Regions from separate parts of the Methylorubrum podarium genome, predicted to be linked through region 1. Evidence: predicted binding sites of a transcription regulator. Region 1 holds the regulator's gene; each other region holds the start of a gene.
What was found. The regulator LexA, encoded in region 1, represses DNA repair genes until DNA is damaged. The targets are predictions, from matches to a motif close to TGTTCNNNNTGTGTTCNG.
Positions count from the first base shown of each region.

Region 2: a site for LexA is predicted at 5,937-5,954, ahead of ABS772_RS18275 (trna delta -isopentenylpyrophosphate transferase). Genes of this name have one in related genera too.
Region 3: a site for LexA is predicted at 4,092-4,109, ahead of ABS772_RS15015 (LexA family protein). Genes of this name have one in related genera too.
Region 4: a site for LexA is predicted at 1,478-1,495, ahead of recA (recombinase RecA). Genes of this name have one in related genera too.

Region 1 is NZ_JBELQE010000085.1:102,038-109,388, reverse strand. It holds gene ABS772_RS16435 (recombinase family protein) at 1-86, opposite strand, end outside; partial or broken gene ABS772_RS16430 (ComEC/Rec2 family competence protein) at 151-1,530, shown strand; gene lexA (transcriptional repressor LexA) at 1,524-2,249, opposite strand; gene ABS772_RS16420 (DUF1236 domain-containing protein) at 2,415-3,275, opposite strand; gene ABS772_RS16415 (MFS family transporter) at 3,728-5,083, shown strand; gene ABS772_RS16410 (BKACE family enzyme) at 5,142-5,966, opposite strand; gene ABS772_RS16405 (tartrate dehydrogenase) at 5,980-7,059, opposite strand; gene ABS772_RS16400 (hypothetical protein) at 7,132-7,351, opposite strand, start outside.
Region 2 is NZ_JBELQE010000091.1:139,259-146,609, forward strand. It holds gene purL (phosphoribosylformylglycinamidine synthase subunit PurL) at 1-1,367, opposite strand, end outside; gene ABS772_RS18265 (hydrolase) at 1,555-2,739, opposite strand; gene recD2 (SF1B family DNA helicase RecD2) at 2,879-5,062, opposite strand; gene ABS772_RS18275 (trna delta -isopentenylpyrophosphate transferase) at 5,187-5,873, opposite strand; gene recQ (DNA helicase RecQ) at 6,080-7,351, opposite strand, start outside.
Region 3 is NZ_JBELQE010000084.1:2,965-10,315, forward strand. It holds gene ABS772_RS14985 (Crp/Fnr family transcriptional regulator) at 1-480, opposite strand, end outside; gene ABS772_RS14990 (helix-turn-helix domain-containing protein) at 750-1,901, shown strand; gene ABS772_RS14995 (DUF6894 family protein) at 2,891-3,130, shown strand; gene ABS772_RS15000 (hypothetical protein) at 3,257-3,469, opposite strand; gene ABS772_RS15005 (hypothetical protein) at 3,472-3,726, opposite strand; gene ABS772_RS15010 (DUF6894 family protein) at 3,737-4,003, opposite strand; gene ABS772_RS15015 (LexA family protein) at 4,191-4,583, shown strand; gene ABS772_RS15020 (hypothetical protein) at 4,594-4,860, opposite strand; tRNA gene ABS772_RS15025 (tRNA-Ser) at 4,947-5,036, opposite strand; gene ABS772_RS15030 (replication-associated recombination protein A) at 5,170-6,483, shown strand; gene ABS772_RS15035 (carboxypeptidase M32) at 6,519-7,351, shown strand, end outside.
Region 4 is NZ_JBELQE010000050.1:100,602-107,952, forward strand. It holds gene ABS772_RS08485 (ATP-binding protein) at 1-611, shown strand, start outside; gene ABS772_RS08490 (hypothetical protein) at 766-1,035, opposite strand; gene recA (recombinase RecA) at 1,557-2,657, shown strand; gene ABS772_RS08500 (glutathione S-transferase family protein) at 2,747-3,349, opposite strand; gene ABS772_RS08505 (helix-turn-helix transcriptional regulator) at 3,424-4,152, shown strand; gene alaS (alanine--tRNA ligase) at 4,246-6,921, shown strand; gene ABS772_RS08515 (zinc-binding metallopeptidase family protein) at 7,092-7,351, shown strand, end outside.

The DNA.
Region 1 (7,351 bases):
TTCGACTGTCGCTTCGAGCTCAGCCGGATGTAGGAATAGGCGGTCGCCGGGCCCGGCTCCGCTTCGCTCCCGACCCTGTCCGACATCTCACCGCCCAGGCTTTTCCGTCACGCCTGTTCGTAAAACGAAAGCCGGCCTACTCGCAACTAGGTGGTCTCGATCTCCGGGCTGCACATGGTGCTCGCGGCGGGCGTCGTGTTCTGGCTGGTGCGGGCGGGGCTCGCGCTGGTGCCGGTGCTGGCGCTGGCTTGGCCGATCAAGAAGATCGCGGCCGGCGCGGCGATGCTGGGGGTGACCGCCTACTGCGCCTTCTCGGGCTGGGACGTCGCCGCCGAGCGGGCGCTGATCATGACGCTGGTGATGCTCGGCGCGATCCTGGTCGATCGCCCGGCGCTCAGCATGCGCAACCTGGCGCTCGCCGCGATCCTGGCGCTGGCCCGCGAGCCGGAGGCGCTGCTCGGCCCGAGCTTCCAGATGTCGTTCGGGGCGGTGGCCGGGCTGATCGCCTGCGCGCCGCTCATCGACGGGCGCGTCTTCCGGACCGAGAGCCCGTCCCGGATCGCGCGGGCGGCGTCGTGGACGGCGACCGCGGTGGTCGGCACGCTGGCCACGACGCTGGTGGCGCAGGTCGCCACCGCGCCCTTCGCCACCTACCACTTCCAGACCGTGCAGCCCTTCGGCCTCGTCGGCAACGCGCTGACCCTGCCGCTCGTCTCCCTCGCCGTGATGCCCGCGGCGGTGCTCGGGATGCTGGCCTATCCCTTCGCCCTCGATCGTCCGGTCTGGTGGCTGATGGGGCTCGCGGTGCGGGGGATGCTCGACATCTCGGCCTGGATCGCCGGGTTCGGGCAGGCCAACGTGGTGCTGCCGGCCTTCGGCACGGGCGCCCTGGTGCTGCTCGCGGCCGCCCTGCTCCTCGCGACCCTTCCGGTGTCGCGGCTGCGTCTCCTCGCCCTGCTGCCGGCGGGGCTCGGCATCGCGCTGGCCGCGAGCCCGGCGCGCTACGACATCTACATCGACCGGGACGGGGCCGGCGCCGCAATCCGCGGCAAGGACGGGCGCCTCGTCGTCCTCGGGCGCCCGCCCGGCTTCGTGCTGGAGCAATGGCTGAAGGCCGACGGCGACGGGCGCCGCCCCGACGCGATCACCGCTACCGCCGGGCCGCGATGCGACCGCCTCGGCTGCACCCTGGCCGCCATCGACGGGCGTGCCGTCGCCCTCGTCAACGACAAGCGCGCTTTCCCTGAGGATTGCGTCCGGGCCGACATCCTGATCAGCCGCCTGCGCGCCCCGCCGGGCTGTGCCGCGCCGCTGATCGCCGACCGCAGCTTCCTGGCAGTGCACGGCGCCACCGCGATCCGGCTCGGCCCGGCGGGGCCGGAGGTGGTCACGACGCGCGGCGCCGGTGAACCGAAGCCCTGGCAGCCCCGGGCCGTCGGCGCGGTGATGACGCCGGCAGCCCGGTCGGAGCCCGAATCAGCCCGCGACGTCGATCCGACGGACCCGCCGCTCCCCGAGACGCCTCAGTAACGGCGCACGAGGCTCACGAGCTTGCCCTGGATGCGCACCCGATCGGGACCGAGGACGCGGGTCTCGTAGGATGGGTTGGCCGCCTCAAGCGCGATCGAGGAGCCGCGACGGCGCAGGCGCTTGAGGGTCGCCTCCTCGTCGTCGATCAGCGCCACGATGATGTCGCCGTTGTTGGCGGTGTCCTGCTTGTGGATCACCACGAGGTCACCGTCGAGGATGCCGGCCTCGATCATCGAATCGCCGCGCACTTCGAGCGCGTAATGCTCGCCGCCCGACAGGAAGTCGGGAGACATGGAGATCGAGTGGCTCTGGCTCTCGATCGCCGAGATCGGCGTACCGGCGGCGATCCGGCCCATCACCGGAACCATCACCGAATGCCCGTTGCCGTCGTGGGCCTGCAGCATCGGCGGCTTCGGCGCGGGCGGCTTGGCCGAGAGGCCGCCCTCGACCACGCTCGGGGTGAAGCGGCGCGGCTCGGGCGCGGGTCCCTGCTTGGCGGCCGGCATGTCGGGCATGCGCAGGATCTCGATCGCCCGTGCCCGGTTCGGCAGGCGGCGCAGGAAGCCGCGCTCCTCCAGCGCCATGATCAGGCGATGGATGCCGGATTTGGATTTGAGATCGAGCGCGTCCTTCATCTCGTCGAAGGACGGCGGCACACCGCTCTCCTGCATCCTCTGCTGGATGAACTGGAGCAGTTCGAGTTGCTTGCGGGTCAGCATGCGGCACCTGCTGTCGACCGCGGGCCGGGGGCGCCGCAGAATCGTTGAAAACAAAGCGCGAACAGCCTAGACGTTCCTCTCCTGTTCCGCAAGACGAACCGAGACATGCGAAGGGCGGCAGTGCCGCAGCGCCGCCGCCCTTCGTTGCGACCTCGCGGATCCGGATCAGGCCGGAATGACGTCCACGATCTCGTAGGTGTCGGGATCGATGATGACGATGTCGTCGCCGACGAGGATGAACTGCAGGCCGCGATAGGCCGGGACCAGCGAGAGGATCGCCGGCGGCAGCGGATGCAGCGAAACCGAGCGCGGGATCGCCGTGCCGACGCGAACCGCGAAGTTCACGTTCGTGACCGCCCGGACATTGGAGCGGGTGATCGACTGACGGAACTCGGTGCGCTGCGTCGAGCTCAGGCTGCGGGAGGCACCGCGTGCCTCCGTCGCCGCCCCGCGACCGCTCCGCTCACCGACCCCGTCGCGGCCCCCGCGCTCACCGGCTCCGTCGCGCCCGCCGCGCTCGCCGGCCGCGTCACGGCTGCTCCGGCCGTCGCGCTCGCCCGCGCCGTCGCGACCGGCGTCGCGGGCGCCGCGCTCACCCGGTTCTCCGGCGCGGTCCGGGCCGCCGTCCCGACCGCCGCGGGGGCCGGTCTCTCCCGCCGCGCCGCCCCGTCCGGCGCCGCCCGCCGCACCGCCGGCTTCGCCGCCGCGGGCACCGCCCCCCATCTCGCCGCCGCCGCGGGCGCCGCCGGCACCACCCGCCTCGCCGGCTCCGCCGCGGGGTCCGCTCGCGGCTCCGCCGGCTCCGCCGCCCGCGCCGCCCATGCTCCCGCCGGCGCCGCCACCGGCACCGCCCGCGCCGCCGGCACCTCCGGCTCCCATCCCGGCACCGCCGCCGGCGCCGCCCCCGGCGCCTCCGCCCGCGCCACCGCCGGCACCACCGCCGGCCCCGCCGCCCTGAGCGAGGGCGGTCGCCGCGCCGAGCACGAGGATCGCGGCGGTTGCCGTGCTGCGAAAGAACTTCGTCATGGTCCGTTCCTGTCTGCTGCCGGCGACCGACGCGGCGCCGAAACCCGGCTCGCAACGGCGACCGCGCGAAAATCGTTCCCCGAAGATGCATTGCCGCTTGTTCTTCGGGACAAGCCTGGCAATAAATGGAGAGGCTCGTATATCGCCGCCGACGTGCTGACGGGCGGGCTCTATGTGTTTGTAAATCCGTAGCGAGCTTACGAGCTTTACTATCCCTCTCCGGGCGATGCCGGGCCGCAAGCGTTCGGGTCGATGGCTCCGGGCGGATGGGCGCAGCCTGCGGAACCCGAATCTCGAGCGCGTTTCGCGTCGGGTCGATCGATACGGCCGGGCGCCTCCTTCGCTGACATCCGCCTGCGCCTGTGCTGTCCCAGCGGCTGGTCCGTCTCGGCCCGGCGCTTAGCTTTATCTGGCTCACGTCCGCCCGAGGGCCGGATCAGCAGGGGAACAGCATGTCGGACATCACCGCGACGGCGGAAGCGCAGGACGACGCGGCCGACCGGCGCCGCCGCATCATGGCGATCGTCGGTTCCTCGTCGGGCAATCTCGTCGAGTGGTACGACTTCTACTGCTACGCCTTCTTCGCCCTCTACTTCGCCCCGGTCTTCTTCCCCGAGGGCGACAGCACCGGCCAGCTTCTCAAGTCGGCGGCCGTCTTCGCGGTGGGCTTCTTCATGCGGCCGATCGGCGGCTGGCTGTTCGGGCGCATCGCCGACCGGCTCGGGCGCAAGACCTCGCTGATGATCTCGGTGCTGATGATGTGCGGCGGCTCCCTCGCCATCGCCCTGCTGCCGACCTACGCCACGGTCGGGCCTCTCGCACCGGTGCTGCTCGTCCTCGCGCGGATGGTGCAGGGCCTCTCGGTGGGCGGCGAGTACGGCACCAGCGCGACCTACATGAGCGAGGTCGCCGCCAAGGGGCAGCGCGGCTTCTACGCGTCGTTCCAGTACGTCACGCTGATCGGCGGCCAGCTCCTCGCCTCGCTGGTCCTCGTTGTGCTGCAAAGCCTGCTCACGGCCGAGCAGCTCACCGCCTGGGGCTGGCGCATCCCCTTCGTCATCGGTGCGCTGGCCGCGGTGATCGCCCTGTTCCTGCGCCGCTCGCTGTCGGAGACGATGAGCGCGGAGAACAAGGATTCGAAGGAGTCGGGAACCTTCGCCGGGCTGTTCAAGCACTGGCGCGCCTTCGCCGTGGTGTTCGCCTATACGGCCGGCGGGTCGCTGTCGTTCTACACGCTGACGACCTACATGCCGAAATACCTCTTCAACACCGCGCATATGGACAAGGTGTCCGCCTCGCAGATCACCACGGCGGCCCTGTTCGTCTACATGGTGATCCAGCCCTTCTTCGGCTGGCTCTCGGACCGGATCGGCCGGAAGACGAGCATGCTGCTGTTCAGCGGGCTCGGCATGGTGATGATCGTGCCGCTGATGTCGGCGATCGGCGCCACCACCAGCCCGGTCCTCTCCTTCGGCCTGATCATGATCGGGCTGATCGTCATCAGCTTCTACACCGGCATCAGCGGCATCGTGAAAGCGGAGCTGTTCCCGACCCAGGTGCGCGCCCTCGGCGTCGGCCTGTCCTACGCGGTGGCCAACTCGCTGTTCGGCGGGACGGCGGAGGCGGTCGCGCTCTGGCTGAAGCAGGCGGGCGCGGAGAGCAGCTTCTTCTGGTACGTCGCGGTGCTGCTCGCGGTCTCGTTCGTCGCCTCGCTGCTGATGCCGAACCCGAAGCGCCACGGCTATCTCGACGGCGACGGCACCGTCGAGGAGGCGCTGGGGCGCAAGGCGAGACCCGCCCTCGCCTGATCGGCGAGGGAGCATCGTCCCGAAAGCCGGCGGCCGCCTTTCGGGACGATGCTCAGGATCAATCGAGGCGCAGGATCGCCCGCGCCTCGGCCGGCGTCGCCGGACGGGCGCCGTGCTCGGCGCAGATCTCGGCGGCCAGACGGACGAGGTCCGCATTGCCGTCGGCGAGCCGCTCCTTCGAGCGACGCACGTTGTCCTCCAGGCCCGTGCGCACGCCCTGCGCGCCCCGGGCCAGCGCCCAGCCCATCACCGGGCTCTGGAAGCGGCCGATGCCGAAGGCGCCCCAGGTCGCGCCCGGCAGCAGGCGCCGGGTCTCCGCCAGCAGGAGGTCGAGCAGGTGTGGGTCGGGCGGCAGGGCATTGCGGATGCCCATGACGAACTGGACATGGGGCGCGGCGCCGATCACGCCCTCGTCCACGAGGCGGCGGGCATTGTGGAGATGGGTGAGGTCAAACACCTCGATCTCCGGGGAGACGCCCTCCGCCCGCATCCGCCGACCGAGCGCCGTGAACGAGGCCGCCGGATTCTCGTAGACGCCGTCGCCGAAATTGACCGAGCCCGTCGTGAGCGAGGCCATGTCCGGCCGGTGGATCAGGCAGGCCCCCCGCTCCTCCGGGTCGGAGCCCGCCCCGCTCGTGGAGAATTGCACGATCATGTCCGGGCAGTGCCGGCGGATGCCTTCCTGCACCCGCCCGAACCGCTCGGGATCGAGGGACGGGCTCTCGTCGTCCGCGCGCACGTGGATATGGGCGAGCGCCGCACCGGCCTCGTAGGCGGCGTGGGTCGACTCGATCTGCTCGGCGGGCGTGATCGGCACGGTCGGGTTGTCGGCCCTGCGCGCGACCGAGCCGGTGATCGCCACGGTGACGACGACGGGTCTCATCGAGGCCGGCCCGTCAGCCCAGCGCCTGCTCGACGGCGCGACCGCAGGTCTGCGTGTCGGCGCTGCCGCCGAGGTCGCGGGTGCGCAGAGCCTGCTCGGAGAGCACCCGCTCGATGGCGGCGACGATCTCGGCCGCGGCCTCGCGCTCGCCGAGATGCTCCAGCATCATCGCCCCCGACCAGATCTGGCCGATCGGGTTGGCGATCCCCTGGCCGGCGATGTCGGGGGCCGAGCCGTGCACCGGCTCGAACACGGACGGGTAGAGCCGGTCCGGGTTGATGTTGCCCGACGGCGCGATGCCGATGGTGCCGGTGCAGGCCGGCCCGAGATCGGAGAGGATGTCGCCGAACAGGTTCGAGGCCACCACCACGTCGAACCGGTCCGGGTTCAGCACGAAATGCGCGGTCAGGATGTCGATGTGGTACTGGTCCCACCGGACATCGGGGTAGCCCTGGGCCACCGCCCGCACCCGCTCGTCCCAGTACGGCATCGTGATCGAGATGCCGTTCGACTTGGTGGCCGAGGTCAGGTGACGCTTCGGCCGGCTCTGCGCCAGCTCGAAGGCGAACTTCAGGACGCGATCGACGCCGTGGCGGGTGAAGATCGATTCCTGCACGGCGAACTCGCGATCGGTGCCGGGGAACATCCGCCCGCCCGCATTCGAGTACTCGCCCTCGGTGTTCTCGCGGACTACCCAGAAGTCGATGTCGCCGGGCTTGCGGCCGGCGAGCGGGCTCGCGACGCCGGGCATCAGGCGCACCGGGCGCAGGTTGACGTACTGGTCGAACTCGCGCCGGAACTGGATCAGCGAGCCCCAGAGCGAGATGTGGTCCGGCACGCGGTCGGGCAGGCCGACGGCGCCGAAGAAGATCGCGTCATGGCCGCCGACGCGATCCTTCCAATCCTCGGGCATCATCCGCCCGTGGGCGTCGTAGTAGTCGCAGGAGGCGAAATCGAACCAGTCCTGCACAATCTCGAAGCCGTGGCGGGCGGCGGCCCGCTCCAGCACCCGCACCCCCTCCGGCACGACCTCCTTGCCGATGCCGTCGCCCGGGATCACCGCGATCCGGTAGCTGCGCTTCGTCCCGCCCATGCTGATTGCCTCGTGTCGGCCCCCGCGCCTCACTTGCGCCGGCAGCCCACGAGGTCAATGGCCGGAGACGGATCAGTTGATCGAGCCTGTGGTCTCGCCGGGGCAGGCCTGCTGCGCGCGGGGGCGCAGGACGCGCTTCAGGCGCAGCGGCTGCGCGCCGTCGGCGCCGTGCAGGGTGCCGACGAGCGCGTCGGGTCCGGCGATGCCCTCGAAGCGAACGGGGCCGGCGCTCGTCTCGACCTGGAAGGCGACGGTCTTGGCGCCGTCGTCGATCGTCACCGCCGCCTCGACC
Region 2 (7,351 bases), on a different contig from region 1:
TCGGTGGTGAGCGCGAGCCCCTTCGGACCGTCCTCGACCCGGACGATGGCCGCATCGCCGCCCGGCTTCTGCACGGTGTTGCCGAGGATGAAGTGGTCGTACTGCTCGTAGACCCAGCGCTTCGAGGCGAGTTCGGGCGAGCCGATCAGGCGCTTGAGCGCTTCCGCATTCCGGACGCCCGCCTCGACGCTCGCGGCACTGATGACCGGCTGATGGGTGTTGGCGAGGTGCGGCCGGTCGTAGAGCGGCGCCTCGTCGCCGAGTTCCTTGATCGGCAGGTCGGCGACGGTCTCGCCGTTGTGCTTGATGACGAAGCGCAGGGTGTCGGTGGTGTGGCCGATGACGGCGAAGTCGAGGCCCCACTTCACGAAGATGGCCTGCGCCTCGGCCTCCATGCCCGGCTTGAGCACCATGAGCATGCGCTCCTGACTCTCCGAGAGCATCATCTCGTAGGGGGTCATGCCCTCCTCGCGGGTCGGCACCTTCTCCAGATGCAGCTCCACGCCGAGATTGCCCTTGGCGCCCATCTCGACCGCCGAGCAGGTCAGGCCCGCCGCGCCCATGTCCTGGATCGCGATGACGGCGCCCGAGGCCATGAGTTCGAGGCAGGCCTCCAGCAGCAGCTTCTCGGCGAAGGGATCGCCGACCTGCACGGTCGGGCGCTTCGATTCGCTGGCCTCGTCGAACTCGGCCGAGGCCATGGTCGCGCCGTGGATGCCGTCGCGGCCGGTCTTCGAGCCGAGATAGACGATCGGATTCCCGACACCCGTGGCCGCCGCGTAGAAGATCGCGTCGGTGCGGGCGAGGCCGACCGCCATGGCGTTGACGAGGATGTTGCCGTCGTAGCGCTTGTGGAAGCCGACGAGGCCGCCCACCGTCGGCACGCCGAAGGAATTGCCGTAGCCGCCGACGCCCGCGACCACGCCGGAGACGAGGTGGCGGGTGCGCGGATGGTCGGGCGAGCCGAAGCGCAGGGCGTTCAGGGCGGCGATAGGTCGTGCCCCCATCGTGAAGACATCGCGCAGGATGCCGCCGACGCCGGTCGCCGCGCCCTGGTAGGGCTCGATGAAGCTCGGGTGGTTGTGGCTCTCCATCTTGAAGACGCAGGCGAGCCCGTCGCCAATATCGATCACGCCGGCATTCTCGCCCGGCCCCTGGATCACCCACGGTGCGGAGGTCGGCAGGCCGCGCAGGTGCTTGCGCGAGGACTTGTAGGAGCAGTGCTCGTTCCACATCGCCGAGACGATGCCGAGTTCGGTCAGCGTCGGTTCGCGGCCGACCAGGGCGCGGAAGCGCTCGTACTCGTCGGGTGTCAGGCCGTGCTGGCGCACCAGCTCGGGTGTGATCGGAACGTCGTTGCGAAACATCCGAAGGCCCTGTCCAAAACCTTTGCCGCGGTCCGACCCGGACCCCTTGGGGCCGACCGGCGATGGATCCGATGGCCCCCTGCGACGCGAAACAACTTCGCGCTCCGCTCTAGAGCGGATCAGCACCGGCTGCAAAGGGCATGGGCTTCCATGAGCCGATTGCGCACAAGCCGGTCCTTCCGTTCTTCTAAGTAAATTCTTCGCTCGCAGCCGTGCTTCGCTGCGTCCGGCACCGCTCGACCGCCTCGTGCACCGGCATCGGCCCGGCGACGAAGGCGACGTAATCGAAGGCGTCCGGCGCCCGGCTCGACATCAGGAGCTGGAAGTGCATGCGGAACAGGTTCCAGCGCCGCCGCGCGACGAGGTCGGGCTCGATCAGATCCTCGATCTCGACCCGCATCACGGCGAAGCGGCCGAGCGGCGGCGACGGCAGGCCCGAGGCGCTCACCGGATCGCGCAGGTGGATCGAGAGCCAATCCCAGTTGGCGCGGATATCGAGCCAGCCGATCGCCCCGTCGCGGCCGACCCGGTCGAGGGCGCGGCGCGTCTCCTCCGCCCGCGGATCGAGGGTGATCCAGGGGATGACGCTGCCGATGGTCACGAGCGTCACCGGCGTGCCGCGCCGGCCGAAACCGGGATCGACCGTCAGGATGCGGTCGAGACATTCGAAGGCGAGGAAGCTCGATGAGGAATGCCCGATCACTACGATCTCGGAGGCCCGCCCCTCCGCCGCGCGGATGCGCTCCGCCCAGGGACCCAGGCGCTCGCGCATCGCGGTCTCGCGGCCCGCGGCGTGGTCGTGCGTGAAGGTGGTGTCGTCGACGAGATGCGCGACGTAGAGCGGTTTTCCGCGGGTCAGATGCATCACGAGCGCCAGGATCGCGTAGGCGAGCACCGGGACCAGGGCCGCTCCGGCCAGCATGGGCAGCCCGGAGAGCGGTGTCAGCGCCACCGCCGCGACGGCCAGCCCGAGGCTCGCCAGCACGAAGACTAAATAGAACTGGTGGACGCTGACGATGACCCGGTAGAAGCGCCGCGCCTCGCGCTGGAATCGCCGCAGGTAGCCGGAGCGCCACAACCGCCACCATAATCCCGGCAGGCTCGTCAGCCGCCGCAGGTTGGAGCGGGGGAACCGGGCTCGGACGATGTCGTCCCAGCGCAGAAGAGAGTAGCGCACCCGCGTCGCGTCACCGTCGGCCTCGCTTCGCACATCCCAATCAAGGCTGATGCCGTCCGCCGAGCGGACCGGATCGCCGACGGTGATCGCCACGCCGCGCCGCTCGGCCGTGATGCGGCTCTCGCGTCGGAACAGACCCCAATAGGTCTCGGGCTCGCGCGGATCGAAACCCGGCAGATAGAAGACCTGCCGCACCGGCTGCGTGTCAGAATCAGGAATGGCGGACCGCCGTTCTCGGAGACGGGAAGGTCGAGCGTCTCGGCGAGTCGCTCGGTCGTCCGTTGCCTACACGATGCGGCGGGGCCGGGGCGAGGCCAAAACGCGGTCCTCCGTCTCAGGCGGTTTCGAGCCATTCGCGCAGCTTCGCCCAGCGCCGCCGCGAGGCTGCCTCGCGGATCGCCATGCCGATCGCCCGGCGCTGGCCGACCAGCACCACGAGGCGGCGGCCGCGGGTGACGCCGGTATAGAGCAGGTTGCGCGCGAGCATGGTGCGGTGCTGCGTGACCACCGGGATCACCACCGCCGGATATTCCGAGCCCTGCGCCTTGTGGATCGTGGTGGCGAAAGCCGGCACCAGCGTGTCGAGTTCGTTGAACGGGTACACCACCGGCCGCCCGTCGAAATCGACGACGAGGGCCTCCTCCTCCGCGTCGATGGCGCTGATCGTCCCGAGATCGCCGTTGAAGACGTCGCGGTCGTAGTCGTTGCGGGTCTCCATCACTCGGTCGCCGGGGGCGAAACGCCAGCCGAAGCGCTCCACCTGCGCGGACGGCGAGGGATTCAGCACCCGCTGCAGGGCGTTGTTGAGGTTGCGGCTGCCGAGCGAGCCGCGGATCATCGGCGTCAGAACCTGGATATCGCGGGCCGGATCGAGGCCGAAGCGGCGCGGGATGCGCCGGGTCACGAGTTCGACGAGCGTGTCGACGCCGGCCTCGGCATCCTCGATCTCGACGAGGTAGAAGTCGCTGTCCTCGCCCTTCGGTGCGGTGAGCGGCATCCGCCCCGTGTTGATGCTGTGGGCGTTGACGACGATCCGGCTCTCCGCCGCCTGCCGAAAGATCTCGGTGAGGCGGGCCACCGGCACGCGGCCCGAGGCGATCACGTCGGCCAGCACTTGGCCGGGGCCGACGGAGGGCAGCTGATCGACGTCGCCGACGAGGATCAGGCCGGCATGGTCCGGCACCGCCTTGAGCAGGGCGTGCATCAGCGGCACGTCGACCATCGAGGTCTCGTCGATGACGAGGAGATCGCACTCGAGGGGTTTGTCCTCGCCGCGCTGGAAGCCTCCGTTGCGCGGGTCGATCTCGAGCAGGCGATGGAGGGTGCGCGCCTCGAGCCCCGTCTGCTCGGTCATCCGCTTGGCCGCCCGACCGGTCGGCGCGGCGAGCAGCACCCGCACGCCCTTCGCCGTCAGGATGCGCAGGATCGCGTCGAGCGTGCTGGTCTTGCCGACACCAGGGCCGCCGGTGAGCACGCAGAGCTTCGAGCGCAGAACCAGCCCGACCGCCTCGGCCTGGGATGCGGACAGGGTCTTGCCGGTCTTGCTCTCGACCCAGGGGCGGGCCTGCGCAAGGTCGATCGACGGCCAGGGCGGCGAGCCGGCGGCGCGCTCGGCGAGACGCATGGCGATGGCGCGCTCGGCCCCGTGCAGGCCCTTGAGAAACAGGCAGGGTTCGCCGCGGAGGGTGTCGGCCACGACCTCGCGTCCCTCGCGGAGCGCCAGCGCCGCCGCGACGCGGACGAGATCGGGCGCGACGTCGAGGAGGTCGGCGGCGAGACGCACGAGCCGCTCGACGGGAAGTCCGCAATGGCCCTCGTCCATCGCCGTCTGGAGCGCGTAGGACACGCCGGCCGCGAGCCGCTGCGGCGCGTCGCGGGCGAGGCCGAGGCGGAGCGCAATCGCGTCCGCCGTGCGGAAGCCGATGCCGCGGATGTCGCGGGCGAGCCGGTAGGGATCCTCGGCCATCACCTTGAGCGAATCCCCGCCGTAGGTGCGGAAGATGCGGGTCGCCCGCGCCGTGCCGACGCCGTGGGCGTGCAGGAAGATCATGATCTCCCGCACCGCCTTCTGCTCGGCCCAGCCCTTGACGATGCGGGCCGCGCGCTTGCGGCCGATGCCCTCGACCTCGGTGAGGCGAGCGGGCTCGGCCTCGATGACCTCGAACACCGCCTCGCCGAAGGCCGCGACGATGCGCTTGGCCATCATCGGGCCGATGCCCCGCATCTGGCCGGAGGCGAGATAGCGCTCGATGCCCTCGATCCCGGTCGGCGGCGTGACCTGGAGCGTGTCGGCGCGGAACTGGAGGCCGTGCTCGCGATCCGTGACCCAACGCCCGGCCGCCGTCAGCCACTCGCCCGCGGCGATGGCGGGAGCGTGGCCCACCACCGGCACGAGGTCGCGCCGGCCGCGGGCATGGACCTTGAGGACGCAGAAGCCGGTCTCGGCACTGTGGAACGTCACGCGCTCCACCGAACCGGCCAGCACGTCGAGATCGGGAGGCCGGACCGGCGCGTTCATGCCCTCACCCCGTCATGGTTTCGAAAGGACAAGTCCTTTCGCGGGTCCAGGGCAGAGCCCTGGTGAAGGGAAGCCGGGGCGCTACCCCGGCGCCCGGCCGAAGGGCTTGCCCTTCGGGATCCCGTTACGCGGCGCGGCTGCCCCGTCCCGCCTTCTTGGCCGGCGGCCAGCCGAGCGCCCGCAGGCGGGCCTTGGCGTAGTCGCGCACCTCCTCGCGGGTGCCGTGCGGCATGGCGTTGAGAATTCCCTGCCTCCGCTCGTCGAGCATCAGATCGGTGACGGCGTTGATCGATTCCGCCTCGTCGATCTGGCGCTTGAGGTCGGCCTCCTGCTCGGTCACCTCGTCGAAGGCCGGGGAGGCATCGAAATCCTCGTCCACGGCGCGGATCGCCATCGGCTGGTTCTGGCGGAACTCGTCGGCTTCCTCCTCGGAATAGACGAGGCCGTGCAGCTCGATCAGCTTGAGGATGACCCGGTCCTTCGCCCGCTTCTCGGCCATGGCGTAGACATAGGCCGCCTGCCGACCGGAGACGCGGTAGTTCACGTTCACCAGCGCCTCGCCGATCGACCACTCGACCCGCTCGTCGCCCGCCTTCTCGCCGGGCATGCGGCCGGTAACGAGGATCACCGCCTCGTCGCGCTCGCTGCGCAGCAGGGTCGGCGGGTCGAAGCGGATCTTCGTGTGGCCGGCGATCCGCTCCAGGGTCTTGTGGTAGATGACGGCGGTGCCCTGCACGCGCCAGACGTTGCCCGCGAAGGGCTCGCCGTAGCGCACGAGGATGTCGGCGATCTGCTTGTCGGCGGTTCTCATGGTTGTCCCCAGGCTGTGGACCGGGTCCGTGTTAGGAGGCGCGCCGCCTGTGTCGGCAGCTGATGTTCGCGTTATGTTCTTTCTGTGGACAATATGTGGATAACCCTTGCATGGCAAGCCCAGATGTCTGCGACGGGCCGTCCCGCCGAGTCGCGGACGGCTCGGTGAAGGGGGGATCGGGTTCGGCGGGCGACGGGCGAAGGGCGTCAGCCGGCCTTCTTGGCGTCGTCGAGAAACTCGCGGATCGCGTCGGTGAAGCGCTCACCGTAGGCCTCGCGCTTGCGCTCGCCGACGCCGTGGACCGAGCGCAGCGCCCAGAGATCGACGGGCTTCGCGCGCGCCATCTCGATCAGGGTGCGATCGGGAAACACCATGAAGGCGGCGATGCCCTCGGCCCGGGCGATGGTGGCGCGCAGGCCCCTCAGGTGCTGGAACAGGGCCTCGTCCGCCTCGCTCAGCGCATTCGCCTCGTCGTCGCGGGCTGCGGAGCGGCGGCTCCTCGGCTCGGCCTTCTTCGGCTCGGGATCGGGCCTGACCTCGATGGTCTCGCGACCGAACAGGATCGCCTCGCCCTTCTCGGTCATGACGAGACCGCCATAGCCGTCGGTGTTCTCGGCGACCGCTCCGGCGGCGAAGAGCTGGCGCAGCAGGGCCCGCCACGCCGCCACCGGCTTCTCGGCACCGACGCCGAAGGTCTTGAGCGCCGTGTGCCCGTTGCGCCGGATCGTCTCGCTCTCCTTGCCGTGGACGACGTCGCAGACATAGGCCGCGCCGAAGCGCTGGCCGGTGCGCACGATCGCCGAGAGCAGCTTCTGGGCGGCCACCGTCCCGTCGATGAGCGAGACGCCGCTGCGGCAGAGATCGCAGCGGCCGCAAGCGGCGCTCGCCTCGCCGAAATAGCCGAGCAGCGATTGCCGACGGCAGGCGGCGCCCTCGCAGAGCGCGATCATCGCCTCGAGCTTGCGCCGCTCGACCCGGCGCCGCTCCTCCGAGATCTCCTTCTCGTCGATCTGGCGGCGGCGCAAGGCCATGTCGTCGAGGCCGTAGAGAGTGAGCGTGTCGGACGGCAGCCCGTCGCGGCCGGCGCGGCCGATCTCCTGATAATAGCCCTCGATGTTGGTCGGCATGTCGGCGTGGCAGACGTAGCGCACGTCCGGCTTGTTGATGCCCATGCCGAAGGCGATCGTCGCGGTCATCACCACACCGTCCTCCTGCAGGAAGGTGTCCTGATTGCGCGCCCGCGTGCCCTGGTCGAGCCCGGCATGGTAGGGCAGGGCGTTGAAGCCGTCGCCCTTCAGGGTGTCGGCGAGCTGCTCCACCCGCTTGCGCGACGAGCAGTAGATGATGCCGCTCTCCGCCCGCCGGTCGCGCAGGAAGCGCTCCAGCTGGCGGGTCGGGTTGTCCTTCGGCTGGAAGGTCAGCCGGATGTTCGGCCGGTCGAAGGAATGGACGAAGGTCTTGGGCGGGCGCCCCGCCGG
Region 3 (7,351 bases), on a different contig from region 1:
ATGCATCATCAGGATCCAGCGCGCGAGGCGAGCCTCAAGTTGAAGATCGGCGTTGGCGTGCACTGTCTGCCCGACCTGCACAATCAGGCTCTGTACATAACGCCCTAGCACCCCACGCAGTGCCGGGCTCGCGTCAATTGCCGCACGTAGCTCAGACACACCGATGCGCAAGGCTCTGCCACCAGCCTGCACCATCGCGACATGCGGCGTGCGGTTGGTCCCGAGCAGGAGCGGCACACCGATCAGTCCCTCGTAGCCGACTAGGCCGACCTCAATACGCCCTTCGGCAGTGTTCGAGATCAGGGACACGAGTCCGTCTTCGATGAAGGAGGCGTAAGCAATCGGCTGGTTGGCCTCGATCAGGACCTCGGTCATTCCGATCGGCACCGCTTCCAGGACAGGTGCGAGATGGGCGAAGGCATCCGGTGTGAGCGCACCAAGCAGGCGATTGCGGACGGCTGTTTGCTGAGGCTGAGACACGACTCTGCTCCCGTTTGGGGCAAGAGCACACGCTGTCTCCCAAGCGCCTGCGCCCGGACCAACCGGCAAGCGATGATGATTATCTGGCGCGTACCGCCTGCCATTTCAACGAAACGGCGGACTTATGTCCGGCGTCAGACGTAGCGAATGGTCAGGTACCAGACCAAGGAACACGGCCGTATTCTATTCGTTTGGATCGAGGCTTAACCTTCATCGGTGGGCCTTGCTTCGATGAGAAGGCGAGTGGCATAGTCAGCAATGTGTCCGTGATGAGCCTCAATCACAAACTCTCGGTCCTGCTGACGGAAGAGTTTCCGCTGGTGGGCATGGACCTTAGTGATAGTCTGGAGCAGGCAGGCTACCGTGTGCTCGGGCCAGCTGCCACGGCGGCTGAGGCGCTGAACCTGCTGGAGCAGGAGACGCCCACCCTTGCCGTCATTGGCATCGCCCTTAGGGATAAGCGTTGCGCCGAATTGGTGCATGCCCTGCGGCAGCGCGGTGTGCCCTTCCTCGTGCATTCCGGCTACCGGCAGGACGAGCCGCTCGCCGTTGCCTTCCGCGATGTCACGTGGATCATCAAGCCGGCTCCGCCCGACGACGTGGTATCGGTCCTCGACGAGCTGTCGCTGACCGCTGCGGCCGTCAGACAGGAAGCAGCTAGTGCCACCCCTACCAACCCGATTACGCAAATCGTGGGCGGCGCCAATCCGCTCACCCGCAAGCTGGAGAGGTTCGCGCTTCTGTCGGATACGGATCGTGCTCTGCTGGAGCAGATCTGCGCAAACCCACGGATCGTCCCGCCGGACACGTATCTCGTGCGGGAAGGCGACAAGCCCAACGGCGTGTTCCTAGTGCTGTCGGGCCTTGCCTGCCGCCACAAGCTCCGGGCGAACGGCGCACGCCAGATCAACGCCTACCTTCTGCCGGGCGATCTGTGTGATCTTGACGTGGCGCTCCTGGACGAGATGGACCACTCCATCACTACGCTCTCAGCCTGCCAGGTCGTGCACCTCGCGCCCGAGGTGATCGCCGATCTGCGGGAGCACCGTCCCCAGATCGCCCTAGCGCTGCGCAAGAACACGCTGGTGGACGAAGCGACCCTGCGTGAGTGGCTGATGAACCTGGGCCGGCGCTCCTCCGTGGAGCGGTTGGCGCACCTGTTCTGCGAGCTTCTTCTGCGGTTTCAGGCAGCCGGGCTTGCACCCGGAGACAGTTACCCGCTGCCGCTAACGCAGGTGGATCTGGCCGACACCACCGGTATCACCTCCGTTCACGTCAACCGCTCCTTGAGGGAACTGCGGCAGGGCGGGCTGATTGAACTTCGAGGTGGCCGGCTGAAGATCCTCGACTACGCCCGCCTGCGGGCGCTGGCCGAATTCAGGGCCAACTACCTGCACCTGGGTGACCGAGCCACCGCATGAACCTGCGCCTACAGCCCGTACAGATCGCTACGGGCAGCGACGATCAAGAGAGCTATCTTGTGTTCCAAGAGGGCTTCCTTGTTGCGGTACTGGTGCACCTTTCGGACGAGCACGGGTCGGAAGCGGGTAAGTGGTTCTTGGAGGCTGGGTTCGGGCGAGTGGACGATCCGAATCCTCCCCTCTTCGCCGACCTTGCTGAAGCACAGGCTTGGATCATAAGCCGGCTCGCATAGCATCCTCGACGCCAGCGTCCTGGAGCGCTCAGTGATGCACGCTCGCCGAAGGTCTGCTGTAAGCGGAGAAGCCGCCTGTCGGGACTTCTCGGCCGAATGCCTGCTTACCACCGATTTCGTTGAAAACTCGGGGCCGGCCCGAAACAGCACCGAGAGACGCGCCCGCTGGAGAAAGTTCTACTACTGTCTCGCCGATAACGCGCTTCAGTTGTGGTATCGAACGGCCGACGGGAGGAAAACATTCTCCGACGACCAGCCCTGGGCAACGCCTAAGACGTTACCTGGGAGTTTTTCAACGAAATCCACCCTCTGCGGACATCGGCCCGGCGATCGAGCGCACTCGCTTCTATATCGGGGACCGATGGCGGACGGGCGCGCTTCATTTCGGATGGGCAGCGCCGGGGTGAGCCCGCGAGTTATGCCCGCTTCCCGCTAAACTCGCTCAATTTCAGCCCCCGCCCGGTCCGCCGGCGCGGGGTTTTTGTTCTAGACTGCGTGCGCCGCTGCGAGCATCCGCTTCCGAACCTCGTCCATGCGGTCGTCAACGCTGACGCCGGCGGCCCACGCGGCTATCTCGCCCGCACATACGGCAGCCCGAGGCGTAGGGCAGCAGCGCTCGACGGCAAAGCCATCAAGCGACGTCTATGTTATGGCCAGCGCTCAGGCTGCGTTCTAGCTTGATGACGTCGCGGCCTAACCCCTGGCGTTCCGCGCTTGAGAGACAGATGTGCTCCCGCCTCACGCGTGGAGTGCCGTGTGCCTCGCTTCTTCTTCGACATCCATGACGGTCGCAACGAGCGCGACGACGAAGGTACTCTCTGTGACGATGTGCAGGCCGCTGCTCTGGAGGCCAAGCTCCTGCTGCCTGAGATCGCAAAATACGAGGTTCCGAAGGATGGCGAGCGCCAAACCATCACGGTGCTAGTGACGGATGAGGAAGGGCATCCCGTCTACTCTGCCGCTCTGTGCTTCGTCGGCACTTGGCTGCTGCGTTGACGCCGGCCGGCGCAGCTTCCTGCCCGACGGCTTCGTAGATTTCCCGCACGGTCGCCTCGTCCAGGCCGAGACCGCGGGCGAAGCCGAGAAGGCCGCGCATCTCGGCGGCAGAACTCTCGTCGTCGGTCATCGCACTTCGATCTCACGCTCGCCGACGATCACCTTCGTCGGCTCGGTCGGGTGTCGCTCTGTGATGCGCGAAATCCCGTAGGGCCGCAGCTTGTCCCACGCCGCGTCGCTGCCGGTCATCAGAGCTCGGCCCAAGAGGTCGGCCAGAACCTCCCCACCGCCGCTGATAGCCGCGGCGCTGCCGTTGTGGATCTCGATGATGGTGCGCATGGTCAGGCTGCCTGCAGGCTCTCGGCGAAGTCGTCCGGCACCTCGCCGTATTGGCCGAGGATCGTCGCGCTTTCGAGCTCGCCCGTCTCATCGTCGGCGACGATCTGCAGGGCGGCCGTGCCGGGCATCCGCGCGGCCATCGCCTCCGCCCGCTTCATCGCCCCGCTGCTCGTCGGTGACGCCTGCCGATCGCCGGGCACCAGCCGCTTCCGCTTCAGCACGAAGGTCTGCACGAGGTAGGTCGTCTTCATCGCCATGGTGCTCTCCTCAGGCTGCCAGAGCCGGCAGAAAGCCGACCTCGTTCGCGATCTCGTCAAAGCCGAACGTCATCACGTGCTGACCGTAGGCGTCGTGCACGTCGACGATCCAGGCTGACCAATCGATCGTAGCAGCACACCCCTGCATCAGCTCGGCCGCCACGCTCGCGCAGACCAAGCGCACCTCCTCATCAGCCACCATTCGCCCCTTCAGGTCAAAGACGACATCAAGGCCGTCCGTGCAGTGGAAGTGGCGGCGCTCCTGCGACATCATCATCACCCCTCCGTCCCCGTTATCCACAGGCGAACACAGCCGTTTGCGCTTGGTCCGCCAACTCGATTGAACCGGCAGCGCAGGTGCTGTTTGTTCTTCATCTGTTCTAACGCAGATGGGGGCTTGGGTGAGGCTGCACACGGTCGCGGAGCTGCCATCGGAAGGTTTTTCCACAGTTCGTGTGCCGCTGATGGGCCCAGCGCTCTGTGCTGGATTTCCCTCGCCGGCCGATGACTTCGTCGAGAACGCGCTGGAGCTGCCGCGCTGGCTCGTGCCGAACCCGCCCGCCACCTTCCTCTGGCGCATCGCCGGCGACTCGATGCGCGATGCCGGGATCTTCGACGGCGATCTCGCCTGCGTCGACCGCACCCTCAAGCCCGGCCACGGCAGCGTCGTCGTCGCGGCCGTCGATGGCGAGATGTCGATTAAACGCATGGTCGTGGAGGGCCACCGCACGCGCCTCGCCTTCGACAACGCCGACCTTCCCGTCTACGCGCTGGAGGAACTGGCGGAGGTCGATGTCTGGGGCGTCGTGCGCTTCACCATCCGCTGGCATATCTCCCGAACGCGGCAAGGTCGCTAGACGCCTCGCGTCACGCCTTCCGCGCCCGCGCGAGCAGGATCGCGGTGCGTACGGCCCCGCGCTTCAGTGATTGGCTCGACTCGATCAGACCGACAACGTGATGCGCCCAAGCGTGTCCGATGACCGCTGCGGCGAGATCGACGCTGTAGCCTTGCGCTATCAGGTGTGCGTGCGTCTCAGGATCAGCGAGGTAGGCTTCGACCGCCGCGCTCACCTCAGAGTCGGTGACGGCCTTGGCCTTGAAAAGCTCGCCGACGGTGGGGCTCGCGTCCGCCATCTCAGGCCTGCCATCTCACCCTGGTGGGGTAGATGGTGGGGTAGGCCGTCTTCTGCGCCAATTTCTGCAATGAGATCAGTGGGACTTGGCGGAGAGGGGGGGATTCGAACCCCCGATGGGCTTGCACCCATGCCGCATTTCGAGTGCGGTACAATCAACCACTCTGCCACCTCTCCGCAGAGGTGTCGTGACGACGGGATGCGCCCTAGCACGCGGCGAGCGAGCCCACAAGCCGGCTCAGCGGGGGAAGTGGGCCTCCGACCGTCAAGGCTCTTGCGGACGGATGGGGCTGCGGTGTTCATGCCACGCATGTCCGACCTGTTCGTTTCCGCCGGCCTCGAAACGGGCGCGCCACGGCCGCTCGCCGACCGCTTGCGCCCGCGCCGGCTCGCCGAGGTCGTGGGCCAGGAGCACCTGACCGGACCCGACGGGGCGCTGACGCGGCTGCTCGCCTCGCGCTCGCTCGGGTCGCTTGTGTTCTGGGGACCGCCCGGCACCGGCAAGACCACCGTGGCGCGGCTGCTCGCCCACGAGACCGCCCTGCATTTCGAGCAGATCTCGGCGATCTTCTCCGGCATCGCCGACTTGCGGAAGGTGTTCGAGGCGGCCCGCAAGCGCCGCGCGACGGGTCAGGGCACATTGCTGTTCGTCGACGAGATCCATCGCTTCAATCGCGCCCAGCTCGATGCCTTCCTGCCGGTCATGGAGGACGGCACCGTCACGCTCGTCGGCGCGACGACGGAAAATCCCTCCTTCGAACTGAACGCCGCCCTGCTCTCGCGCGCCCGGGTGCTGCTGTTCCGGGCGCTCGACTCGACCGCGCTCGCCCGGCTGCTCGCCCGGGCCGAAGAGATGGACGGCCAGCCCCTTCCCCTCGACGAGGAAGCGCGCGCGGCCCTGGTCCGCATGGCCGACGGGGACGGGCGCGCCGCGCTGACGCTCGCGGAGGAGGTCTGGCGCTCGGCCCGCCCCGGGGAGATCCTCGACGCGGAGAAGCTCCAGACCCTCGTGCAGCGCCGGGCGCCGATCTACGACAAGGCGCAGGAGGGGCACTACAACCTCATCTCCGCGCTGCATAAGACCGTGCGCGGCTCCGATCCCGACGCGGCCCTGTACTATCTCTGCCGGATGCTGGATGCGGGCGAGGACCGGCTGTTCATCGCCCGGCGCCTCGTGCGGATGGCGGTGGAGGATATCGGGCTCGCCGACCCGCAGGCCCTCGTCGTGGCGAACGCGGCCAAGGACGCTTTCGACTTCCTCGGCTCGCCGGAGGGCGAGCTCGCGCTGGCGCAGGTCACCGTCTATCTCGCCTGCGCGCCGAAATCGAACGCGGTCTACACCGCCTACAAGACGGCGACGCGGGTGGCGAAGGCCGCCGGATCGCTCGCGCCGCCGCGGACGATCCTCAACGCCCCCACGGGGCTGATGAAGCGGATCGGCTACGGCGAGGGCTACCGCTACGACCACGACGAGCCCGACGCCTTCTCGGGTCAGGATTACTGGCCGGAGGCGCTCGGGCGCCAGCACTTCTACGAGCCGACCGACCGGGGCATGGAAACCCGCTACCGGGAGCGCCTCGCCTACTGGGAACGGCTGCGGCAGGAGCGCCGCGGCGAGGACTGACCGTCACCGGCGACACGAAAGGATCTCGACCGATCATGCAGGCTTACGCGACGCTGACCGCCACCTTCGCCCGGCTCGGCGCCCTGGGGGATGCGAGCGGCATCCTCGGCTGGGACACGCAGACCCAGATGCCGGACGGCGCCTCCGACACCCGTGGCGAGCAGATGGCCGTACTCAGCGTGCTGGCCCACGAGATCCTCACCGATCCGCGCAATGCCGAGCGGTTGGAGGCGGCGGAGGCTGAAGCCGGGCTCGGCGAATGGGAGCGGGCGAACCTGCGCGAGATGCGCCGGGCCTACGCCCACGCGGCGGCGGTGCCGGGCGATCTCGTCGCCGCTTCATCGAGGGCGACGACGCGCTGCGAGATGGTCTGGCGCGAGGCACGGCGCGATTCGGACTTCGCGCGGCTGCGTCCGCATCTCGAGGAGGTGTTGCAGCTGCAGCGGCTCGTCGGCGAGGCCAAGGGAGCGGCCCTCGGCCTCGAACCCTACGACGCGTTGCTGGACGGCTACGATCCCGGCATGCGGCGGGCACGCATCGATCCGATCTTCGCGGAATTGCGCGCCGTCCTGCCGGATCTCGTCGTCGCGGTGCGCGAGCGGCAGGCGGCGCAGGCGCCTCCCCTGCCGCTGCCGGGGCCGTTCCCGGTGGCGATCCAGCGGGAGATCGGCCTGCGGCTGATGCGGGCCGTCGGGTTCGACTTTTCGCGCGGGCGGCTCGATGTCAGCCTGCACCCGTTCTGCGGCGGCGCCACCGACGACGTGCGCATCACCACCCGCTACGACGAGGCGAGCGCCACCGGGGCGCTGATGGGCGTGCTGCACGAGACCGGCCACGCGCTCTACGAGCAGGGCCGCCCGGCGGCGTG
Region 4 (7,351 bases), on a different contig from region 1:
TCCGCATCTACCTGCCCCGTCACGAGCCCGGCGCCGAGGCCCTGCCCGAGCCGGTGCCGCCGCCCCGGGTGACGTCCGAGCCCGAGATGCCCGCGCTCGCGAAGCCCGCCGGCTCCGACGGTGGCGAGCCGAAGCCGGATGCCGGCGTGACGGGCGATCCGAAGCCGTCCGAGCCGGGATCGGATGCCGCCTCCCCCGTCGCGCGGGCGCCGGAGCCGCCGAAGCCGGCGACCGACCACACGGGTCAGGGCACCGTCCTGCTCGTCGAGGACGAGGATCCGGTCCGCGCGGTCAATTCCCGCGCCCTCTCCGCCCGCGGCTACACGGTGCTGGAGGCCGCCTCTGGCATCGAGGCCCTGCGCCTGATCGAGGAACATGCCGACGGCATCGACGTTGTGGTGTCCGACGTCGTCATGCCGGAGATGGACGGGCCGACCCTGCTGCGCGAGCTGCGCAAGCATTATCCCGATCTGAAGGTGATCTTCGTCTCCGGCTACGCGGAGGACGCCTTCCGCAAGAACCTGCCTGAGGGCGAGACCTTCAACTTCCTGCCGAAACCCTTCAGCCTGAAGCAGCTCGTCGAGACGGTGAAGCGCACGATGGCGAGCTGACCCTCGACCGACGGCGCGGAGGAACCGCATCCCCGAGCAGAGCTTCTGCGAATTTCGTGGGATTTACATCAGCGGGCACGAAGGAGCGCTCCGCCTCTCGCATGCGCGCGGTGATGCGCGCACAGTGGCTTCGGCTCGATCGAGAGGGACGGCTTTAGAACGATCGATTGTCGGACTCGTCCTGCGACATATCCACGGAGGGCGTCGCCTCCTCGTCCTCGGCCCGTAAGCCGCGCCGGAACTCGAACAGGCTCATCTGAAGAAGCGTGCGCTGCCTGAATGTCGCAGTCGGCCCCAATCGTTCCTCGGCCTGGCGCAAGAGCTGCTCGATTTCACGAAGTTCGTTGAGGTCTTTCAGCATGAAGTCTACCTTGTCGTGCGTCCACTCAAGGATAGAGTGGGCCGCATAGTTCTCGCGCGCCATGCTCAGGGCTCGCCTCGCGATTTGCAGATCGATGATGGCTCTTTCAGTGAATTTTACCGAACTTCATCGTACGATATTCGGGAGTCTGACCCGAGATCCGATATTCATGCAACCCCTTCGAAGTTCACTGCTGTCACACACAATACGATGTACTCACGGACCATGAGCACACAAATCTTTCAAACGCCAATCCGTGACTAAACCTAGAATTAATTGAATATATTGACATAGGTTTATTGATCGACTTCCCGATCCGCGCCTCCGCATCACTACGAAGATCGACCGACCAGGTTGCGGACAGACATGGCATACTCGCCATGATCTCCGTCATCGCCTCCATATGTTTGTCATCGTTATTGAAAGTTGTGCAACCCGCAATGTTAGAGGCGTGGCACGACGCCGCGGTGACGGTGGGAAACCGTCGCGCTGGGACTTGCGTAAAAAGAACAAAACAGGTACGAAATCGATCAGCTCCGGCGGATTGAGCGCCGTGCCCCTCCCATGCATAAGGATGCCGAGCGATGGCCCAGCCTGCGCTGAAGATGGTGGAATCCTCGACAATGGCAGCAGCGGACAAGGACAAGTCGAAGGCGATCGAGGCTGCGCTGACGCAGATCGAGCGGGCTTTCGGCAAAGGCTCGATCATGCGCCTCGGCAAGACCGACAAGGTGCAGGAGGTCGAGACCGTCTCGACCGGCTCGTTGGGCCTCGACATCGCGCTCGGCGTCGGCGGCCTGCCGCGCGGCCGGGTGATCGAGATCTACGGGCCGGAATCCTCGGGCAAGACGACGCTGGCGCTCCACACCATCGCCGAGGCCCAGAAGAAGGGCGGCGTCTGCGCCTTCGTCGATGCGGAGCACGCCCTCGACCCGGTCTACGCGCGCAAGCTCGGCGTCAACCTCGACGACCTGCTGATCTCGCAGCCCGATACCGGTGAGCAGGCGCTCGAAATCACCGACACGCTGGTGCGCTCCGGCGCCATCGACGTGCTGGTGGTCGACTCGGTCGCCGCGCTGACCCCGCGCGCCGAGATCGAGGGCGAGATGGGCGAGAGCCAGCCGGGCCTCCAGGCCCGCCTGATGAGCCAGGCGTTGCGCAAGCTCACCGGCTCGATCTCGCGCTCGAACTGCATGGTGATCTTCATCAACCAGATCCGCATGAAGATCGGCGTGATGTACGGGAGCCCCGAGACCACCACCGGCGGCAACGCGCTGAAGTTCTACGCCTCGGTGCGCCTCGACATCCGCCGCGTCTCGACGCTGAAGGATCGCGACGAGGCCATCGGCAACTCGGTCCGCGTCAAGGTCGTGAAGAACAAGGTCGCGCCGCCCTTCAAGCAGGTCGAGTTCGACATCATGTTCGGCGAGGGCGTGTCGAAGGTCGGCGAGCTCGTCGATCTCGGCGTGAAGGCCGGCATCGTCGAGAAGTCGGGCGCTTGGTTCTCCTACGACAGCCAGCGCCTCGGCCAGGGCCGCGAGAACGCCAAGGGTTTTCTGCGCGACAATCCGGACATCGCGAACAAGATCGAGGCCTCGATCCGCCAGAACTCGGGTCTCGTCGCCGACCGCATCCTCGAGAACGCCAAGCCGACGGCCGACGATCTGGACGAGGGCGAGGCGTAGGCGCCTCGCCCGACGCACCGGGCGTGAAAAAAGCCCGCCGCGCGTGAGCGCGGCGGGCTTTTTGCTGCGCCTGGACGTGGCGTTCCAGGTCAGGCCGGCGGGTGGCCCGCGTCGAACTCGGCCGCGAAGCGGGCACCGGGACGGTCCATGCAGCGATCGACCCAGGCATCGATCTCCGGCACGCCGGGCTTGCCGAACCACGCGTAGGGCGAGTGCAGCAGGAGGTCGGCGGCGGTGAACCGGTCGCCGAGGAGGTAGGGCTGATCCCGCAGCGTCTCGGTGAGCCGCGCCTTGATCTCCGCTTCGGTGCGGAAGGTGCGGGCGATCGCCGGGTGATCGACCCCGACGGCCTGCAGCGTCAGCACCGGCTCGACGACGCCCGCGTACCACGCGAGCCAGCTCAGGTAGGGGCCGCGCCGCGGATGCCCGGCCGGGACGCTCAATCCGGCCGCCGGAAACAGCTCGGCGAGGTACTGGATGATCGCGCTCGATTCCCACACCAGGGTGCCGTCGTGGTCGAGCAGCGGCACCTTGCCGTCCGGGTGAGGATTGCGCGGGTCGCGGCCGCCCGAGCCGTCCATTCGCGGGATCGCGACGACATCGATCTTCACCTGCTCCAGCGCATCGAGCTCCTTGAGGAGCGCGACGATGCGGGTCGAGCGGCTGCGGGGCGCGTGGTAGAGGGTGATCATCGGCGGGTCTCCTGTTGCCGGTGCACGGGAGCCGTTATAGCCAAGCCTACCTGCCAGTTTCCGTCAGTTGGGCGATGGCGCGCACCGATCGACTCTTCCGGCTGCTCCACGCGATGCGGACCCTGCCGTCGCCGCTGACCGCCGCGCGGCTGGCTGAGGAAACCGGCGTGTCGCTGCGCTCGCTCTATCGCGACATCGACAGCCTGCGCGCGGCCGGCGCCCGCATCGACGGCGAGCGGGGCTACGGCTATCGTCTGATCGAGGATGTCGCCCTGCCGCCGCAGACCTTCGACCGGGTCGAGATCGAGGCGCTGGTGCTCGGGCTGGCCGAGGTCCGCCACTTCGGCGACCCGGCGCTGGAGAAGGCCGGCGCGTCGGTGCTGGCGAAGGTCGCGGCCACCCTGCCCAGCCGAACCGAGCAACACCTGCTCCACGCGATTTCGAAGGTCCGCCGCACCGAGGCACGCTTCCCCGCCATCCCCGACATGGACGTGATCCGGGCCGGGTGCTGGCATGAGGAAGCCCTGTTCCTTCGCTACGCCGACAAGGACGGCACGGTCACCGAGCGGACGATCCTGCCGCTCTCCGTGGTCTATCTCGACAGCAAGATGACGCTGCTGGCGTGGTGCTGCCTGCGCGAGGCGTTCCGCATGTTCCGGCTCGACCGGGTCCGGGAGGTGCGGGCCGCCGGCACGAGTTTTCGGCCGCGCCGGGTCGTGCTGCTGCGCGGCTACCTCGCCGAATTGCAGGCGGGCCGCCCTTTCGTGCAGCCGCCCGGCTCTCCGCACGACGAGCTGACGTGACTCGCACAGCTCCGGCCCGTATGAGGACCCGGATATGCTGCCGCGCTGCCCGCCAGCCGGCTCCCGACGCGACATGATTTCCGAGCCTATCCGATGAGCGGCGTCAACGAGATCCGATCGACCTTCCTGGACTACTTCCGGGATGCCGGGCACGCGGTCGTGCCCTCGTCCTCGCTGGTGCCGAAGAACGACCCGACCCTGATGTTCACGAACGCCGGCATGGTGCAGTTCAAGAACGTTTTTACGGGTGTCGAGAAGCGACCCTATGTGAAAGCCACATCGTCGCAGAAATGCGTGCGGGCTGGCGGCAAGCACAACGATCTCGACAATGTCGGCTACACCGCGCGGCATCACACCTTCTTCGAGATGCTCGGCAATTTCTCCTTCGGCGATTATTTCAAGGCCGACGCGATCGAGCTGGCCTGGAGGCTGATTACCAAGGAGTTCGGGCTGACCCCCGAGCGCCTGCTGGTGACCGTCTACGCGGACGACGACGAGGCTGCGGGCCTCTGGCGCAAGATCGCGGGCTTCTCCGACGACAAGATCATCCGGATCGGCACGTCGGACAACTTCTGGCAGATGGGCGATACCGGCCCCTGCGGCCCCTGCTCGGAGATCTTCATCGACCAGGGCCCGGCGCTCGCCGGCGGCCCGCCCGGCTCGCCGGACGAGGACGGCGACCGCTTCCTCGAATTCTGGAACCTCGTGTTCATGCAGTACGAGCAGGTCGAGCCGGGGGTGCGCAATCCCCTGCCCCGGCCCTCGATCGACACCGGCATGGGCCTGGAGCGGATGGCCGCGATCCTCCAGGGCGTCCACTCGAACTACGACACCGACCTGTTCCGCGCGCTGATCGATGCGGTGGCCCACGCCGTGTCCCGCGCGCCGGAGCCCGCGACGCGGGCCTCCTACCGCGTCATCGCCGACCATCTGCGCTCGACCTCGTTCCTGATCGCCGACGGCGTGCTGCCGTCGAACGAGGGCCGCGGCTACGTGCTGCGCCGGATCATGCGCCGCGCCATGCGCCACCTCGAACTGCTCGGCGCCCGCGACCCTGTCATGTACCGCCTCGTGCCGACCCTGGTGCGCGAGATGGGGCAGGCCTTCCCGGAACTCGCCCGCAACGAGGCGCTGATCTCCGAGACCCTGCGGCTGGAAGAAGGCCGCTTCCGCAAAACCCTGGAGCGCGGCCTCGCCATCCTCGACGCGGAGAGCCGTGATCTCAGCGCCGGCCAGAACCTGTCCGGCGAGACCGCCTTCACCCTCTACGACACCTACGGCTTCCCGCTCGACCTGACTCAGGACGCGCTGAAGGCCCGCGGCATCGGCGTCGACACGCAAGCCTTCGACGCCGCGATGCAGCGCCAGAAGCAGGCGGCGCGCGCCGCTTGGCAGGGCTCCGGCGAGGCCGCGACCGAGACCGTCTGGTTCGGCATCAAGGAGCGCACCGGCGCCACCGAGTTTCTCGGCTACGAGACCGAGAGCGCGGAAGCCGTGGTCGGCGCGCTCCTGCGCGAGGGCGCCGAGGTCGAGGCTCTGAAGGCCGGCGAGAGCGGCCTCGTCGTCGCCAACCAGACGCCGTTCTACGGCGAGTCCGGCGGTCAGGTCGGCGACACCGGCACGATCACCGCGCCCGGCCTCACGGCGCGCGTGACCGGCACGGAGAAGAAGCTCGGCGACCTGTTCGTGCATCACGTCACGGTCGAGGAGGGCACGCTCGCCGTCGGTGCCGCGGTGGAGCTGAAGGTCGATCACGCCCGCCGGGCCGCGATCCGCGCCAACCACTCGGCCACCCACCTGCTGCACGAGGCCCTGCGTCAGGTGCTCGGCGATCACGTGGCGCAGAAGGGCTCGCTCGTCGCGCCCGAGCGCCTGCGCTTCGACATCAGCCATCCGAAACCGATCGACGAGGCCGAGCTGAGCCGCGTCGAGGAGATCGCCAACGCGGTGCTGCTGCAGAACGCGCCGGTGGTGACCAAGCTGATGGCGGTGGACGAGGCGATCGAATCGGGCGCCCGCGCCCTGTTCGGCGAGAAGTACGGTGACGAGGTCCGCGTCGTCTCCATGGGCCGGCCGGTGGATGACGAGGGCCGCGAGGTCGAGGGCCGCCTTCCGAACTTCTCGATCGAGTTGTGCGGCGGCACCCACGTGGCGCAGCTCGGCGAGATCGGCCAGATCACCGTGCTCGGCGAGAGCGCCGTCGGCGCAGGCGTGCGCCGGATCGAGGCGATGACCGGCAGCGCCGCCCGCCGCCATCGCGCCGCGGAGAGCCGCACGCTGAGCCAGCTCGCCGGCCTGCTCAAGGCACCGGTCGGCGACGTGCCGGACCGCCTCTCCGCCCTGATCGAGGAGCGCCGCCGGCTCGAGAAGGAGCTGACGGACGCGCGGAAGAAGATCGCCATGGGCGGCGCGTTGGGCGGCGGCGACGAGCCCCGCGAGGTCAACGGCGTGAAGCTCATGACCCGCGTGGTCGAGGGCGTCGAGATGCGCGACCTGAAGGGCCTCGCCGACGAGGGCAAGACCCGCCTCGGCTCCGGCATCGTCGCCATCGTCGGCGTCTCCGCCGACGGCAAGGCCGGGCTCGTCGTCGGCGTCACCGAGGATCTGACCGGGCGCTACGATGCGGTCGGGCTCGTGCGCGCGGGCGCCGGCCATCTCGGCGGCAAGGGCGGCGGCGGACGGCGCGACATGGCCCAGGCCGGCGGACCCGACGGCAACGGCGCGGAGGCGGCGCTTGCCGCCATCGCCGAGGCGCTCGCCGCGGCCTGATCCGCCCGAAGGACCGAAATCGAAAAACGTCTCCGCTCACGGAACGGTGAGCGGGTTCGCGGCTTGGTTGGCCGCGATCCCCGCCGCCGCCGAGCCGCCTGCCCGGCCCGCCCCGCTCCCGATCCGGCCCGCGCCGCATCGGGGTGAGGCGTCAATCTTCCCGTGAGCCGATGAAACTCTTCCGCTGTCAGTCCTGCGACAACGTCCTCTATTTCGAGAACCGCACCTGCGGGCGCTGCGGCCATCGGCTCGCCTATCTGCCGCAGCTCGGTCGCATCTCGGCGCTGGAGCCGGCGGGCGACAACAATGCCTGGACCCCGCTCGCCGCGCCGGACCGCCCGAGCTTCCTCTGCACCAACGCCGCGCACGACACCTGCAACTGGATGGTGCCGCCGGGCACCACCGACGCCTTCTGCCTCGCCTGCCGCCA